One region of the Streptosporangium jomthongense genome, then DNA from elsewhere that is predicted to be linked to it. Evidence: riboswitches for the same ligand, from Rfam matches in the RefSeq annotation. Region 1 holds a riboswitch; the other holds the start of a gene.
What was found. Region 1 has a riboswitch for cyclic di-AMP ahead of ACFOYY_RS02445 (C40 family peptidase). Riboswitches for the same ligand answer to the same signal wherever they lie in the genome.

Region 2: it holds a riboswitch for cyclic di-AMP, as region 1 does, so the genes downstream of both, ACFOYY_RS01285 (hypothetical protein) here and ACFOYY_RS02445 (C40 family peptidase) in region 1, are expected to answer to the same signal.

Annotation. Positions count from the first base shown of each region.
Region 1 is NZ_JBHSBC010000001.1:501,241-508,537, forward strand. Features, by position in the region: gene ACFOYY_RS02435 (branched-chain amino acid aminotransferase) at 1-444, opposite strand, end outside; gene ACFOYY_RS02440 (3-isopropylmalate dehydrogenase) at 628-1,674, opposite strand; cyclic di-AMP (ydaO/yuaA leader) riboswitch at 1,823-2,037, shown strand; gene ACFOYY_RS02445 (C40 family peptidase) at 2,025-2,732, shown strand; gene ACFOYY_RS02450 (hypothetical protein) at 2,790-3,002, opposite strand; gene serA (phosphoglycerate dehydrogenase) at 3,258-4,847, opposite strand; gene ACFOYY_RS02460 (hypothetical protein) at 5,056-5,988, shown strand; gene ACFOYY_RS02465 (FtsX-like permease family protein) at 6,040-7,297, opposite strand, start outside.
Region 2 is NZ_JBHSBC010000001.1:272,425-279,721, forward strand. Features, by position in the region: gene ACFOYY_RS01270 (DUF4032 domain-containing protein) at 1-1,089, shown strand, start outside; gene ACFOYY_RS01275 (hypothetical protein) at 1,241-1,822, shown strand; gene ACFOYY_RS01280 (roadblock/LC7 domain-containing protein) at 1,893-2,276, shown strand; gene ACFOYY_RS01285 (hypothetical protein) at 2,552-3,172, opposite strand; cyclic di-AMP (ydaO/yuaA leader) riboswitch at 3,418-3,568, opposite strand; gene ACFOYY_RS01290 (lytic polysaccharide monooxygenase) at 3,834-4,754, shown strand; gene ACFOYY_RS01295 (ATP-binding protein) at 4,882-6,867, shown strand; gene ACFOYY_RS01300 (response regulator transcription factor) at 6,864-7,297, shown strand, end outside.

The DNA.
Region 1 (7,297 bases):
GAAGGGGCGCAGGTAGAGGCTGTGGCCCTGGGTGGTCGGCACCCATTCGCGGTCGGTCTGCACGAGCAGTTCGATCGACTCGACGAAGGCCTCCTGCGGCAGTTCGGGCATGGCCATGCGCAGCGCCGACTGGTTGAAGCGGGCGGCGTTGGCGTACGGCCTGAAGCAGGCGATCGAGCCGTTCTCCTGCCGGTAGGCCTTCAGCCCCTCGAAGAGCTCCTGGGCGTAGTGGAAGACCGACGTCGCCGGGTCGAGGCTGAGCGGGCCGTACGGCGTGAGCCGCGCGTCGTGCCAGCCCTCCCCCTCGGTGTAGTCGATGGAGATCATGTGGTCGGTGAAGGTCTGACCGAATCCGGGATTCGCCAGTACCTGCTCGCGCTCGGCCGTGGAACGAGCGTGGTCGGAGAGCTGCACGTCGAAGGTCAGCTTCTGAGCGGTGGTCATGGCGGCGGTCCTTCTCTTCGTGGCGGAGTGCACCTACGGTCCATTCTGGGACGGAGCAGGCACCGGAAAACTACTGCATATATGCCAAAATCCGGCAGTCTGCTCGGTGAGACGAACAAAAAAAGACGCGCCCGGCGGCTCTGCTGAGCCACCGGGCGCGTCTGGGGTCGTGCGGGCGGCTTGTCAGCCGGCTACTCGGGCGGTGATGTCGTCGCCGATCTCGTGGGTGGTACGGCTCGCCCACCCGGTCTGGCGCTCGACCAGGTCCTCGGCCACGGCCTGCTCGACCTTGGCCGCCTCCTCGGTCAGGCCAAGGTGGTCCAGGAGCATGGCGACCGACAGGATCGTGGCGGTCGGGTCGGCCTTGCCCTGGCCCGCGATGTCCGGGGCGCTGCCGTGGACCGGCTCGAACATGCTGGGCGCGGTGCGGTCGGGGTTGACGTTCCCGCTGGCCGCGAGGCCGATGCCACCGGCGACGGCGGCGCCGAGGTCGGTGATGATGTCGCCGAAGAGGTTGTCGGTGACGATCACGTCGAACCGCTCCGGCTGGGTGACGAAGAACATCGAGGCCGCGTCGACGTGGTAGTAGTCGGTGGCGACGTCGGGGTACTCAAGGCTGACCCGGTCGACGGTACGGGACCACAGGTCACCGGCGAAGGTGAGGACGTTGGTCTTGTGGATCAGCGACAGCTTCTTGCGCGGCCTGCTGAGCGCCTTCTCGAAGGCGTAGCGGACGACGCGCTCGACACCGTAGGCGGTGTTCAGCGACTCCTGCGTGGCGATCTCGTACGGCGTGCCGCGGCGCAGCGCACCACCGGCGCCCGCGTAGAGGCCCTCGGTGCCCTCGCGGATGACGACCATGTCGATGTCCTCGGGGCGGGAGCCGCCCAGCGGGGTCGCGACGCCGGGGAAGAGCTTGACCGGACGCAGGTTGACGTAGTGGTCGAGCTCGAAGCGGAGCTTGAGCAGCAACTCGCGCTCCAGGATGCCCGGCGGCACACTGGGGTCGCCGACCGCGCCGAGCAGGATCGCGTCGTAGCCGCGCAGTTCGTCGAGGACCGCCTCGGGAAGGACCTCACCGGTTCTGTGGTACCGGCCGGCACCCAGGTCGTAGGTGGTGGTCTCCACCTTCGTTCCGACGGCTTCGAGGACCTTCAGGCCCTCGGTGACGACCTCGGTCCCGATCCCGTCTCCAGGGATGACGGCCAGACGAACATTGCGCGAATCCATAACGGGCACCCTATCTGCTCTGTCTCGACAATCGAACCACCGATCTCACCCCTCGGACACTTCCCGCCCCGGAAGGCCTTGAAAAGTTTGTCCTGTTTGCGATCTTTTGACCGTTTCGTTAAGGTCCTGGCCATTCGTATCGTCGCCTAATTCGCGCAGGCCATCCCCCTCTTTCGGTCCGCGCGGAGCCGGGGAACCACTTCCGGGGTCCACGGGGCGTCCGAGCCGCACTCCGTCTGGCGGAGCACGTTTCCGGCGTTTTCCACGAGGCCCCTCGGGGCGAGTCGGCGCCACCACGCGCCGTAGGGCGACCTCCACGCCCGAGCCCGACAGCTCACCCGGCCGGCCCTATGGAAGGAACGGTCCTGAACGGCAAGACCTACCCCCGTGTCCTGACCCTGATCGTCACCGGCTCGACCATCCTCGCGACACCCGCCGTCGCACTGGCGGACTCCTCCCTCACCACCACCTCCCCCACTCCTCTCCTCGCGCTCGCCGCCGCCGGATTCGCCCTCGCACACCCGGCCCCCACCGCGGAGAGCTCCCGGACCCCGCTCACCACTCCCGCCGTCGAACCCGCCCCGGCCGGGTTCTCCGGGACCGCGCGGAAGGTCCCGGCCTGGAAGAAGGCGCTGAACTGGGCGATGTCCAAGCGCGGCACACCGTACGTCTGGGGCGGCACGGGCAGGGGCGGCTTCGACTGCTCGGGCCTGATGCTCCGCGCGTACGGCGCCGCGGGCATCCGGCTGCCCCGCACGACGACCCAGCAGTACTCCGCGTTCGCCAGGAAGATCTCCTGGAAGAACCTCAAACCCGGTGACCTGGTCTTCTTCCACAACCTCGGTCACGTCGGCATGATCACCAAGCCCGGTTACATGGTCCACGCCCCGCGCAGCGGCGACGTGGTCAAGGTGGAGAAGCTGCAGGCCTGGCGCCGCGCCAGCTTCGCGGGAGCCGTACGGCCGGACCCCAAGGGGGTCGAACTCGCCGACGAGCGGGCCGAGCTGGACACGGCGATCAGGCAGTCGACCCAGGCCGGTACGGCCCTCGCCCGCTGACCCACGCCTCTCCCGGTCCCGGGCGCCGCACCGCCCGTGGCCTCGGAGGGACCCGGCTCAGGAGGAGTGCGGGGGCACTCCGCCGTTGTCGCGGCGGTCCAGCGCGGTCTGCAGGGCCTGGGCGGCCTCGTTCTCGTTGTCCTCGGGACGGTTCCAGGGATACATGTCGTACATGACGCTTCTCGTCTCGTTCGCACGGAGCTGGCTGAAGGAGGAAGGGGAGCCTGGACCCTGGTCACGGGCCCTCATCGGATCGCGGATCCGGATCACGGATCGACGGGAAACCGGGGCCGACGAACGCCATCACACCGCGGCGAGTTGCCGGCCCGCCCCTGTGTCAGGCCTCGCCGCGGCAGGTAATAAGTACGAGAACCTGGCGCATTACCAGCCATAATAACCGGCCCTCCGCAATCTGTCTCACCCCTCGTGCAGGCTTCTCATATATTGAGACGAGGCTCGGCCGGAAAAGCAGACGGCCCCCGCCCCGCGAACGGGGACGGCGGCCGTGGGAGCCGTGCTCCGGGATCAGTCGGCCAGGTCGACCGAGCGGCCGCTGTCGGCGCCGATCTCGCCGCCGATCTGGTCGATCACCTCGGCCGGGATGGCAGAGTCGACGGTCAGCGCGATGAGGGCCTTGCCGCCCTTGGCGTCCCTGGCGACCTGCATGGAGGCGATGTTGATGCCGTGGTCGCCGAGGATGCGGCCGACGACGCCGACGACGCCGGGGCGGTCGTCGTAGGTGAAGAACGACAGGTGGTCGGTCGGCTCGATCTCCATCTGGTAGCCGTTGACCTCGACGATCTTCGTGACCTGCCGCGGGCCGGAGAGCGTGCCGGAGACCGAGACGGCGCGGCCGTCGGCCAGGACGCCGCGGACGGTCACCACGTTGCGCCAGTCGGGGCTCTCCGCGCTGGTCACCAGCTCGACGGTGACGCCGCGGTCCTTGGCCAGGAGCGGGGCGTTGACGTAGGTGACGGAGTCCTCGATCACGTCGGTGAAGACGCCCTTGAGGGCGGCCAGCTCCAGCACGCGGACGTCCTGGGAGGCGATCTCACCGCGCACCTCGACGTCGAGCCTGGTGGCGACCTCACCGGCGAGGGCGGTGAAGACGCGGCCGAGCTTCTCCGCCAGGGGCAGACCCGGCTTGACGTCCTCGGCGACGGCGCCGCCCTGGACGTTGACGGCGTCCGGCACGAACTCGCCGGCCAGGGCCAGCTTCACGCTGCGCGCGACCTGGGTGCCGGCCTTCTCCTGGGCCTCGTGGGTCGAGGCGCCCAGGTGCGGGGTGACGACGACCTGGTCCAGCTCGAACAGCGGGCTGTCGGTGACGGGCTCCTTGGGGAACACGTCGATGCCCGCGCCCGCGACGCGGCCTTCCTTGATCGCGGAGTAGAGGGCGCCCTCGTCGATGATGCCGCCGCGCGCGACGTTGATCAGGCGAACCGACGGCTTGACCTGGTGCAGCTCGCGGTCACCGATGAGCCCGACGGTCTCCTTGGACTTGGGCAGGTGCACGGTGATGAAGTCGGACTCGCGCAGGACCTCTTCGAGGGAGGCCAGCCTGACGCCCATCTGCGCGGCGCGGGCGGGCTGCAGGTAGGGGTCGTAGGCGATCAGCTCGACGCCGAACGGCTGCAGGCGCTGGGCGACCAGCTGGCCGATCTTGCCGAGACCGAGGATGCCGACGACCTTCTCGTCCAGCTCGACGCCGGTGTACTTCGAACGCTTCCACTCGCCGCCCTTGAGCGCGGCGTGGGCCTGGGCGACGTTGCGGGCCGAGGCGAGGATCAGCGCGACGGTGTGCTCGGCGGCGCTGGTGATGTTGGAGGTGGGGGCGTTGACGACCATGACGCCTGCCTTGGTCGCGGCCTCAACGTCGACGTTGTCGAGTCCGACGCCCGCGCGGGCGACGACGCGGAGCTTGGGCGCGGCGGCGATCGCCTCCGCGTCCACCTGGGTGGCGCTGCGCACGATGAGCGCGTCCACGTCGGCGAGGGCGGGCAGGAACTTGGCGCGGTCGGCGCCGTCGGTGTGGCGGACCTCGAAGTCGGCTCCCAGGACGGCGAGACCTGCCTCGGAGAGTTCCTCTGCGACCAGTACGACGGGCTTGTTCACGGGCTGGATCCTTTGGAGACGTGGAGGCTGCGGACGGACCTCTCGTAGTCTATCGAGGCTTGTGAACGCGTTCACGAGTGTCCCGCGATCCGAGACGGTTACCCACTTCGTACACCTTCTATGCCTACAAAATTCATCTTGGTCTTGATCTAGATAAAACTTCGCGATTACCCTGATAAGCCGTGGTTCTCTACCTAAGGTTCCGTGTATGAGCATCGGGAACCCCGCTCTCGGCGACGTACTCTCGCAACACGGCAGCCCGCACCGGCTGCTGACGGCGCTGGCCGAATACGGGCTCCTCGTGGCCGTGCGCCCTGATCGCTCCGTCGTGCTCGGCACGACCCAGACCGGCGAACGGGTCCTGCTCGGCTACACCTCGCAGAGCACCTACGCGCGCCACCGCGGCAACCACGCCCTGTCGGCGTGCGACGCCGACACCATCCTCGACATCCAGCGTGCCACCGGCGTGCGCGAGATCGTGATCGACGCCGCGGGCCCGGCGGCGGCGGCCGTACCGATCGAGGATCTCCAGCGCCACCTGCTCTCCACCCGCACCGGCCCGACGCCCGCGCTGTCGAGCGCGGCCCCGACGGCCTACGCGACCGGAGCGATGGCCACGGTCCCGCGTGCCTCCGTGCCTCCGGTCGTCCCCGTGGCTCCGGCGACCCCGGTGGCTCCCACAGTCGCTCCCACAGTGACTCCCGCGGCGGGCCGGCGCACCAGCCCGGCCCCCGTGCCGCCCGCGCCCGCCGCCCAACCGTGGATCCCCGCGCCGCGTCCCCACCTGTCGGGGCCGATGCAGATGGTCGACCCCGGTTACGGGCGCTGCACACACCCGATCCTGCCCGCGCTGCGCTTCGCGATCTCCTACGTGCTCGCCGACTACCCGCTCGTGCACCACGTGTGGATCTCCGAGGCCAAGACCTCCTCGGGGGCCCCCGGGATCATGCTGCACGTCAAGGTGCACATGTCGGCGGCCGAGGACGTGGTCAGGGACATCCACCGCGGGGTGCGCGCCCGGCTGCCGCAGCTGGCCGCCAGCGAGGCGCCGATCCTGATGGCCAGGGTCGCCGACGCCCGCAGCGAACAGCGGATGATCGAGATCGGCGCCCACGTGGTCTGCGCGGGCACCACCGACTGAACCGGACAGGTGGCGGCCCGCCCCTGAACGGGCCGCCACCTGTCCGCCTGACTAACCCAGCCGCCGGGTCAGCGTGACCCCGGTCCTGGCGAAGGCCAGGGCGATCAGTCCCGCCAGCAGCGGCAGTCCGACCCCGACGGCGACGAGGGGAAGCCACGGGACGCTGAGGACCATCTCAAGCTTGGGGTAGGCGACCCCGTTGAACCCGACCTCCCGGTAGTCGTTGCGCTGCACGACCGACTGGCTCGCCATGGCGAACCCGGGCAGCAGGCCGACCAGCAGGCCGAGGGGCACCCCGAGGCCCGCGACGAACACCGCCTGCCCCGCCGCGACCGCCCGGCGGGTGCGAGGTCTGGCCCCGACCGCCGAGAGCGTGTCCAGGTCGGGCCGGGCGTCGGCGGCGGCGAGGCCCGAGGCGGCGAGCGTACCGCCGAGCACCACGAGCGAGGCCAGCGCCCCCATGACCCACAGGGTGGGATCGATCCTGCCGGAGTCCACGCTCCCCGCCGTCGTGACCGTGACGTCGGGGGTGATCACGCGTATCGCCTCGCTGAGCCGCCGCTCCCGCTCCGGGTCGGGACGGCCGTCCTCCGGGCGAACGATGAACCCGATGAGGCCGGGGACGTAGCCCGCCCTGGTCACCGCCGCCTCCGGCGCCACCCCGAGCACCAGCGCGGGCCCCTGGACGGTGGCGCCGACCGCAGGCATGGTGACCGCGGGCTTCTCGCCCCCCACCGGGAGCCTCCGGACGGCCAACCGGACCTCCCCGTTCCTGACCACGGCCGGATCGAAGATCACCACCTTGCCCTCGGCCAGCGCGACCTCCGCCGCCCGGTCGGTACGGCCCAGCAGGAGGCGCAGCAGGTCTGGGCCGCCCACTGGCAGAGTGCCCAGCGGCCCCCACAAGGTGAAGCATTTCCGACAGGAACGGCGCTCCAGCGCGAAGTCCAGCGCCCCGCCCTCCCCGTCGAGTGCCTGGTACGTCGCGAGCGGCGTCGTCCTCGGGAACACCTCGGCGACGAGCGGCCTGATCCGCTCCCAGGTCTCCTTGGGGACGTCGTCCCCGTAGATCACGGTCGTGCCCTGGGGGTAGCCGGTCCGGTAGTGCCGTTCCCCCGTCGCGACGCTGCTGGTGGCGCCGACGGCGACCGTGCTGAACGCCGCGGCGGCGGCCAGCACCGCCACCACGGCGGGAGCCGTACGGCCCCGGTTGCGGGAGGCGTCCCTGACGGCCAGCCGAAGGGGAAGCGGGAGCCCTCCGGCCAGCCCGCCGATCCACCTGACCAGCCAGGGCGTCACCATGACCAGG
Region 2 (7,297 bases), 230 kb from region 1:
GTGGTGCGCTTCGCCAGGCTCTCCGGGAAGGTCTACGCGATCAAGGAGATCAGCGAGCACTACGCCAAACGCGAGTACCGCCTGCTGTGGGACCTGAACCGGCTTGACGCCCCGGCGGTCGAGCCGGTCGCCGTGGTGACCGGCAGGACCGACGCCGACGGTGAGCCGCTCGACTCCGCGCTGGTCACCGAGCACCTGCAGTTCTCCCTGCCCTACCGCGCGGTCATGTCGGGCACCATCCGCCCCGAGACGCTCACCCGGCTGCTCGACGCGCTGGCCGTACTGCTGGTGCGGCTGCACCTGACCGGTTTCTACTGGGGTGACTGCTCGCTGTCGAACGTGCTGTTCCGCAGGGACGCCGACTCCTTCGCCGCCTACCTGGTCGACGCGGAGACCGGGGAGCTGCACCCCATGATCAGCGAGGGGCAGCGGCTGCACGACATCGACGTCGCGCACGTCAACCTGTTCGGCGAGATGCTCGACCTGCAGGCGGGCGAGCTGCTGCACTCCTCGATCGACCCCGAGGAGGTCGCCGACTCGGTCTGCGCGCGCTACCACAGGCTCTGGGGCGAGCTCACCTCCGACGAGATCATCGAGGAGGTGGACTGGCACCGGATCGACCAGCGGATCCGCAAGCTGAACGACCTCGGTTTCGACGTCGCCGAGATGATGGTCCGCCGCAAGGCGGGCACGGGACGGCTGGTCGTGCGCCCCAAGGTGGTCGACGCGGGACACCACCAGCACAGGCTGTTCAGGCTCACCGGTCTGGACGTCGAGGAGAACCAGGCCAGGCGGCTGCTCAACGACCTCGACGCCTTCCGGGTCGCGCGCGGCCTGCGCCACGAGGACGAGGCGGTCGTGGCCCACCGGTGGCTGGCCGAGGTGTTCCAGCCGACGATCGAGGCCGTACCGGCGAACATGCGGCGCAAACTGGAGCCGGCCCAGCTCTTCCACGAGGTGCTCGACCACCGCTGGTTCATCTCCGAGAAAGCCGGGCAGGACGTCGGACTGCCCGCCTCGACCGAGTCATATGTGAAGAATGTTCTTGTCCACAAACCCGACGAGAAAGCCCTCCTCCCCGACGAGTAGCAAACGTTCCCCCGCCGGTTGACAAACCTTCTACCGCCCGGCGGAATTCTTTTCCTCGCCATATCTGACTTTTCATGAATAGCTCCGGGTTCGGAGCGGTTTCCCTACGCTGACCGGGCGGCGTTGTGGAGTCGTTGGCGAGGGGGACCCCGTGCTCGGAATCGAAGGCTGCCTGGCCGAGGCCATGGCCATCCCCGGTGCGCTGGACGCGGTGCTGATCGACCAGACCGGCGGGACGGCCGTGGCGGGCGGCGGCGCGGCCCGCGAAACCGGCGCGGGCAGGGCCGTCGCGGGGCTCGGCGAGACCTTACGGGCGATGCTCGACGGCCTCGCCGTGAGCCTCCCCGGCGAGCCCACTGGAATCCGTGAAGTGATCATAACCACCGACGACGGATACCATTTACTAAAACCATTGGAAACGGTGTTCGACGGCCTGCTCGTGATTTATGTCCGTCTTGATGTACATCACGCTGATCTGGCCCTGGCGCGGCATCGTCTCCAGTCCCTGTCGGGTCACCTGACCGCCCGTGCCGGGGGTCTCACCGCCCCGCCGTTCCCGCGTGAGGAACGGCACCGGTCCGGCCCGCGAGGGTGCTTCGACACGGCCGGGCCACCGTGCCCGCCCGCGACGGGACCTCCCGCCGGGGCTCCCGGGGGGACCGTGACGGCGGGCGACCCCGCCGACGTCGACCTGCTCATCCGGCTGAGGAACGCGCTGAGGGCACTTGCCTGAGCCCGGTCCGACGCCTTCGAGGACGCCCGTGAAACCGCGGACGCTGAAGCGGACCAGAAGGAGGGTGCCGGTGGAAATCCGCGACGAGGTACGCCAGGAGATGACCCGGCTACGTGAGCGGACACCCGATGTGGACGGAAGCGTAGTGTGCGGCGCGGACGGCCTGACGATAGCCAGTGACCTGGACGGCGGTTTCGCCGAGCAGACCGGCGCCCTCTCCTCGGCGCTGCTGGCCCTCAGCCGCCGGATGGCGGACATGACGGGCAGGGGAACCTTCGAGGAGACGCTGGTCTCCGCGGCCGGCGGCTACGCGCTCCTCTACACCGCGGGCCCGAAGATCGTCCTCACGATCCTCGCCCGCCCGGGGTCCAACCTCGGATTGCTGCGGCTTGAGGGACGCAGGACGGCGGAGAACCTGGCCGCCATCACCTCCCGCGCCCGGACGCCCCGGTGACCGGAGCGGCGAGGACGACCGCGAGGGACCACGCGGCGCCGAGGAGGGACCGAGGGTCCGGCCCGCAGGCCGTACGGCACGGCCGGTGAACACGGAACGAGGGCGGGCACCTGTGCGGGGTGCCCGCCCTCGTCCTTCCTGAGGGGGTCTCGGACTCCGAGGGGGATCGGAGGAGGGGTCCCGGGAGAGGAGCGGGACCTTCGGGGATCTCAGGAAGCGGGGATCCGAAGGGGGTCGGGGGCCTTCGGGGCTGGGGGATATTTCGCGATGAGGGGTTACGGCCGCGGCGCGTCGGCCAGGGCGGTCTGCGGCGGCGTGGCCGGGTTGTGGTCCATGAGCTTCCAGGCTCCGCTGGAGAAGGCCACGGGGTAGTTCTTCTTGCCGACGCCGTCGCCCCACTTGGTGATGACGTACTCGACCTTGATGTGCCCCTGGCCGTCGACACCGTCCACGCCCAGCGTGTCGGAGTTGAAGCTGCCACCGGTCAGGTCGGCGAAGGTCTTGGCGTCGAGGTCGATCATGACGCCGCTGCTCGACGGCACGCCGGGGCCGCGGTCGCCGACGAAGAACTTGGCCTTCTTGCCGTTGTAGAGGACGTAGCCCTCGGTGAACAGCGGCCAGCTCGGGCTGGCGATCATGCCCTTCTGCATGGGCTTGCCGCTCGCGGGCAGACCGGTGTCACCGGCGCGGCCGGAGGAGTCGTCCCAGAAGTAGGAGGCCTTGGTCGAGCCCTTGAGCAGGACGGGCTCAGCGGCGGCCGGGGCGGTGGCGGTGGTTCCGGTGCCGGTGTCGGCTGCGGCGGGCAGCGCGGAGACGACACCCGCGGAGGTCAGGACGCTCGCGCTCAGGAGGGTGGCGGCGAGCAGACGATGGCGCAGGGCAGCGGAGAAACGCATGAAGACAGGGCTCTTTCACGAGGGAACAGGACAGCCGCTCGTGCCGGGCCGAAGACGTTCGGCGATCAGTGGGGCACGGGGCGTGAGCGCTCACAGGGAAGAGAGGCCGCACCAGGAAACAGGCGGGCGTACACGGAGCGCGGTGCGGAGCGGGGGTGCCGCGGTCAGGCGCGGCGGAAGTCTCAGTCGATCCGCGCGAAGGCGGTGCGTGCCGGTGGGTAGGCGACGACGTGATCCATGAGGGGATCTCCTCTCCATCTCGTCTACCGGGTTAGCTGACGGGTTCGGGCGGTGGAGTTGCCCTACCGCCGCGTTGTCGCGGCGGATTCACCCCAAAAGGTGGGTCCCCGGCTCCCGTCGCCCTCGGGAGGCTTCGGGATTCGACGTCGACCGACCGCTCCTTCTCGTGAGGGGCAAGTCACCGGTCGAGAACAACTAGGACACTACCCACCACAAACGGACAAAGCAAAGCAAAAGCCATGAAAACCCCAGAAGATCTACCTTCAACCCCCAAGAAAGGGACATTGGCCAGGTCTTGACCCCACTCCGCCCATGGCGTTAAGTTCGGTGAAACTGTTAGGAAACTTACCTAATAATTGACCCGTAATCATGGGCCTGACCTGCACGTTCTCCGCCCTTACACCCCCAGGAGAAGCCCTTCATGAACAATCGGAAGCTTGGTGCGATCGCCGCCGCGGCGGCCGTACCCGTCCTGCTCTCGACGGTCATGGCCGGTTCTGCGTCCGCCCATGGATCGATGGGAACACCCGTCAGCCGGGTCTACGCCTGCTATCTGGAGAACCCGGAGTCGCCCGACACCCCGGCCTGCAAGGCCGCCGTCGGCAAATGGGACACCCAGCCGCTCTACGACTGGGACGAGTTGAACATCGGCACCGCCAACGGAAAGCACAGGGAGATCATCCCTGACGGGCAGCTGTGCAGCGCCGGACGCGCCAAGTACCGGGCCTACGACGCGGCCCGCACCGACTGGCCCTCCACGGCCATGCCGACCGGCGGCGGCGCCTACACCTTCCGCTACCCCTACACCGCCGACCACCCCGGCACCTTCGAGATCTACATCACGAAGGACGGCTTCGACCCGCTCCAGCCGCTGAAGTGGTCGGACCTGGACTCCACCCTGCTGGCGAAGGTCAGGAACCCGTCCAAGGTCAACGGCGAGTACGTCATCCAGGGCCAGCTGCCCCCGAAGACCGGCCGCCACATCGTCTACTCGATCTGGCAGCGCTCGGACAGCGCCGAGGCGTTCTACACCTGCTCCGACGTGACCTTCGGCAACGTGTCGACCCCATCCCCGACCCCGACCGCCACGGCGACCGCGACGGCGACACCCACGGTGACGCCGACGCTCACCCCGACCCCCACCCCGACCGTCTCCCACACCTCGACGCCCACGCTGACGACGACCGCGACGCCGCCCGCGCAGCCCTGGGCCGCCGGTGTCTCCTACTACGCCGGGAGCGTGGTGACCTACGGCGGCTCCGCCTACCGGTGCCTGCAGGCGCACACCTCCCTGCCCGGCTGGGAGCCCGCCAACGTCCCCGCGCTCTGGCAGCGCGTGTGACCCGGTACCCGCCGTACGGGCCGTGAGGCCGTAGGGCACGCGAACCCCTCCCATCGGCTCCCGGGCGCGGGGCCGGTGGGAGGCTCGTTCTTCCGGACATCACGGGCGAACCCGGTAGCGTGAGCGCGTGTCACTGACCCTCGGCTGTTGCCTGGCCGCGCTGGTGACCGTCGCGGCGCTCTACGCGCTGGCCCTGTACGGCACGGCGGGAACCGCGGCGGCCGGGGCCGTCGCCGTCACCCTCGTGGTGGCGATCACGATCGGCGTCGTGAACGGAAGCCTCAGGGACGCCGCAGGCTTCGGCACGCTCGCCGCGGGCGCCGCCGCCGTCGTGTGGTCCCTCGGCCGCTCCCACCGGCGGCGCAGGACGGGCCGGGCCTCGCTCGCCGCCTACCGCGCCGCCTCGGCCGCCATCCCCAGACTCGCCGCGACCACCGAGCGCGACCGGCTGGCCGCCGAACTCCACGACGTGGCCGCGCACCGGCTGACCGGCATCGCGGTCGCCTCGGCCGCGGCCCTGCGGCTCGCCGACCCCGTCATGACCGCGGAGGCGACCGCCCACGCCGCCGAGGCGGGCCGTCTGGCCGTCGCCGAACTCGACCGCCTGGCCCGCATCGACCGGCGCGGCGGCGAGACGACGCTGGCCGACGTCGACGCCCTGGCGGGCCATCACCCCGGGGCCGACTACCGGCGCACGGCCGCCTCCGCGCCACCCGGGACCGCGGCGCTCGCCCTGCGCATCGTCAGGGAGAGCCTGACAAACGCGATGCGTTACGCCACCGGCGCCGCCGTACGCGTCCGGGTCGAGGAGAACGCGGGACACCTGGTGGTCACGGTCACCGACGGGGGCGGTCCCGCCGCCGGAGGGCTCGGCACCGGAACCGGCCTGGCCTCCCTCGGCAGGGCCGTACGCGCCGTGGGAGGGACGCTGAGCGCGGGCCCCGAGGGGGCCGGATGGGCCGTCAGAGCGGCGCTCCCGCTGCCCTCCCCGGCCACGGGGCCTGCTGCGCCCACCGCGTCCTCTACGTCCCCTGAGCCCCCGCGGCCCCTGTGGTCACGCCGTACGGCGGGCTGGCGGGGCGCCGCCGCGCTCGACTGGGCCCTCGTGGTGCTGGCGGTCGCACTGCCCGCGGGGTTCGGGCTGCTGGCCACGGAGGCGCCGCGGCCGTTCGTCTCCCCCGCCTCGGGCACGCTGCTGCTGGTCCTGCTCGTCCTGCACGCCCTGCCGCTGCGCGGGCGCAGGCTGGCGCCGAAGCTGAGCCTGGCCGTGGCGCAGGGGACGTTACTGGCCTGGCTGGCGTGCGACGCGGCGGGGCTGACCGTGCCGCACTCCGCCCAGCTGGTCCTCGTGTGCTGGTGGGTCGAGCTGACGCTGCTGTACACCGTCGGCGCGTACGGCTCCCGCGGCTGGCCCGCCCCGCTCGTGGTCGCCGGGCTCGCCGCCTTTCCCCTCGTCCCGGGCATGACGGGCCCTCCCCTGGCCGTCTGGGCCACGCTGAGCGCGGGGATGGCCGTACCGACGGGGCTGGCGTGGGGGTCGGGGCTGCTGGTCGGCGGGCGCAGGCGCAGGCGGTGGCGGGCCGAGGCCCTCGACCGGGAACGCCTCGACCGCCGCACGGCCGAGGCCGCGGGCGCCGAACGGAACCGGATCGCCGCGGGGCTGCGCCGTACGGCGGGGGCACGGGCGCGGGCCGTGGTCGAGGCGTCGGAACAGGGACGGCTCGACCTGGTCCTCACCGAGTCCAGGGCCGGGCTCACCGCGCTCAGGGAGCTCCTCGACGAGCTTCGCGGCGGCTGCGACCTGGCGGACGACACACCTCCCCCGGTCGTCGCCGGGATCGCGGCGCTGGCCGTCAGGCGCGGGGCCTTCGTCGAGCACGAGGGACGGCGCCGTCCGCTGCCCGCGACGGTCGAGGTGGCCGCCTACCGTCTGGCCGAGGCGCTGCTGGCCGACGGCGTGACGGTGACGGTGACCTACCGCGACGACGGCCTGGTGCTCTCCGGTCCCGGGGAGGCCAGGAAGGTGCGTGCCATGGTGGACGCCGCGGGCGGTACGGTCACCGAGACGAAGGACGGGATTCGGGTATGGCTGCCGGAGGTGTTCCCAGCGTGATCCGGGTGACGGTCGCCGACGACCAGGCGGTGGTCAGGATCGGCATCACCGCGGTGCTCGACGCCGAGCCGGACATGACGGTCGTCGGCCAGGCCGCCGACGGCGAGACCGCGGTCGCGCAGGCCACGGCCCTGCGCCCGGACGTGGCGGTGCTGGACATCCGGATGCCCGGGCTCGACGGGCTGGCCGCGACGGCCAGGATCACCGCCGAGGTCCCGGCGACGCGGGTGGTGGTCCTGACCACCTTCGGCCTGGACGAGTACGTGTTCGCGGCGCTGCGCGCGGGGGCGGCGGGGTTCATGCTGAAGGACGCCGACCCCGGGCGGATCATCGACGCGGTCCGGGTGGTCGCCGGGGGCGACGCGCTGCTCGACCCCGGGGTGACCCGCAGGTTGATCGACCGTTTCACCGGCAGGCCCGGCCCCGAGGA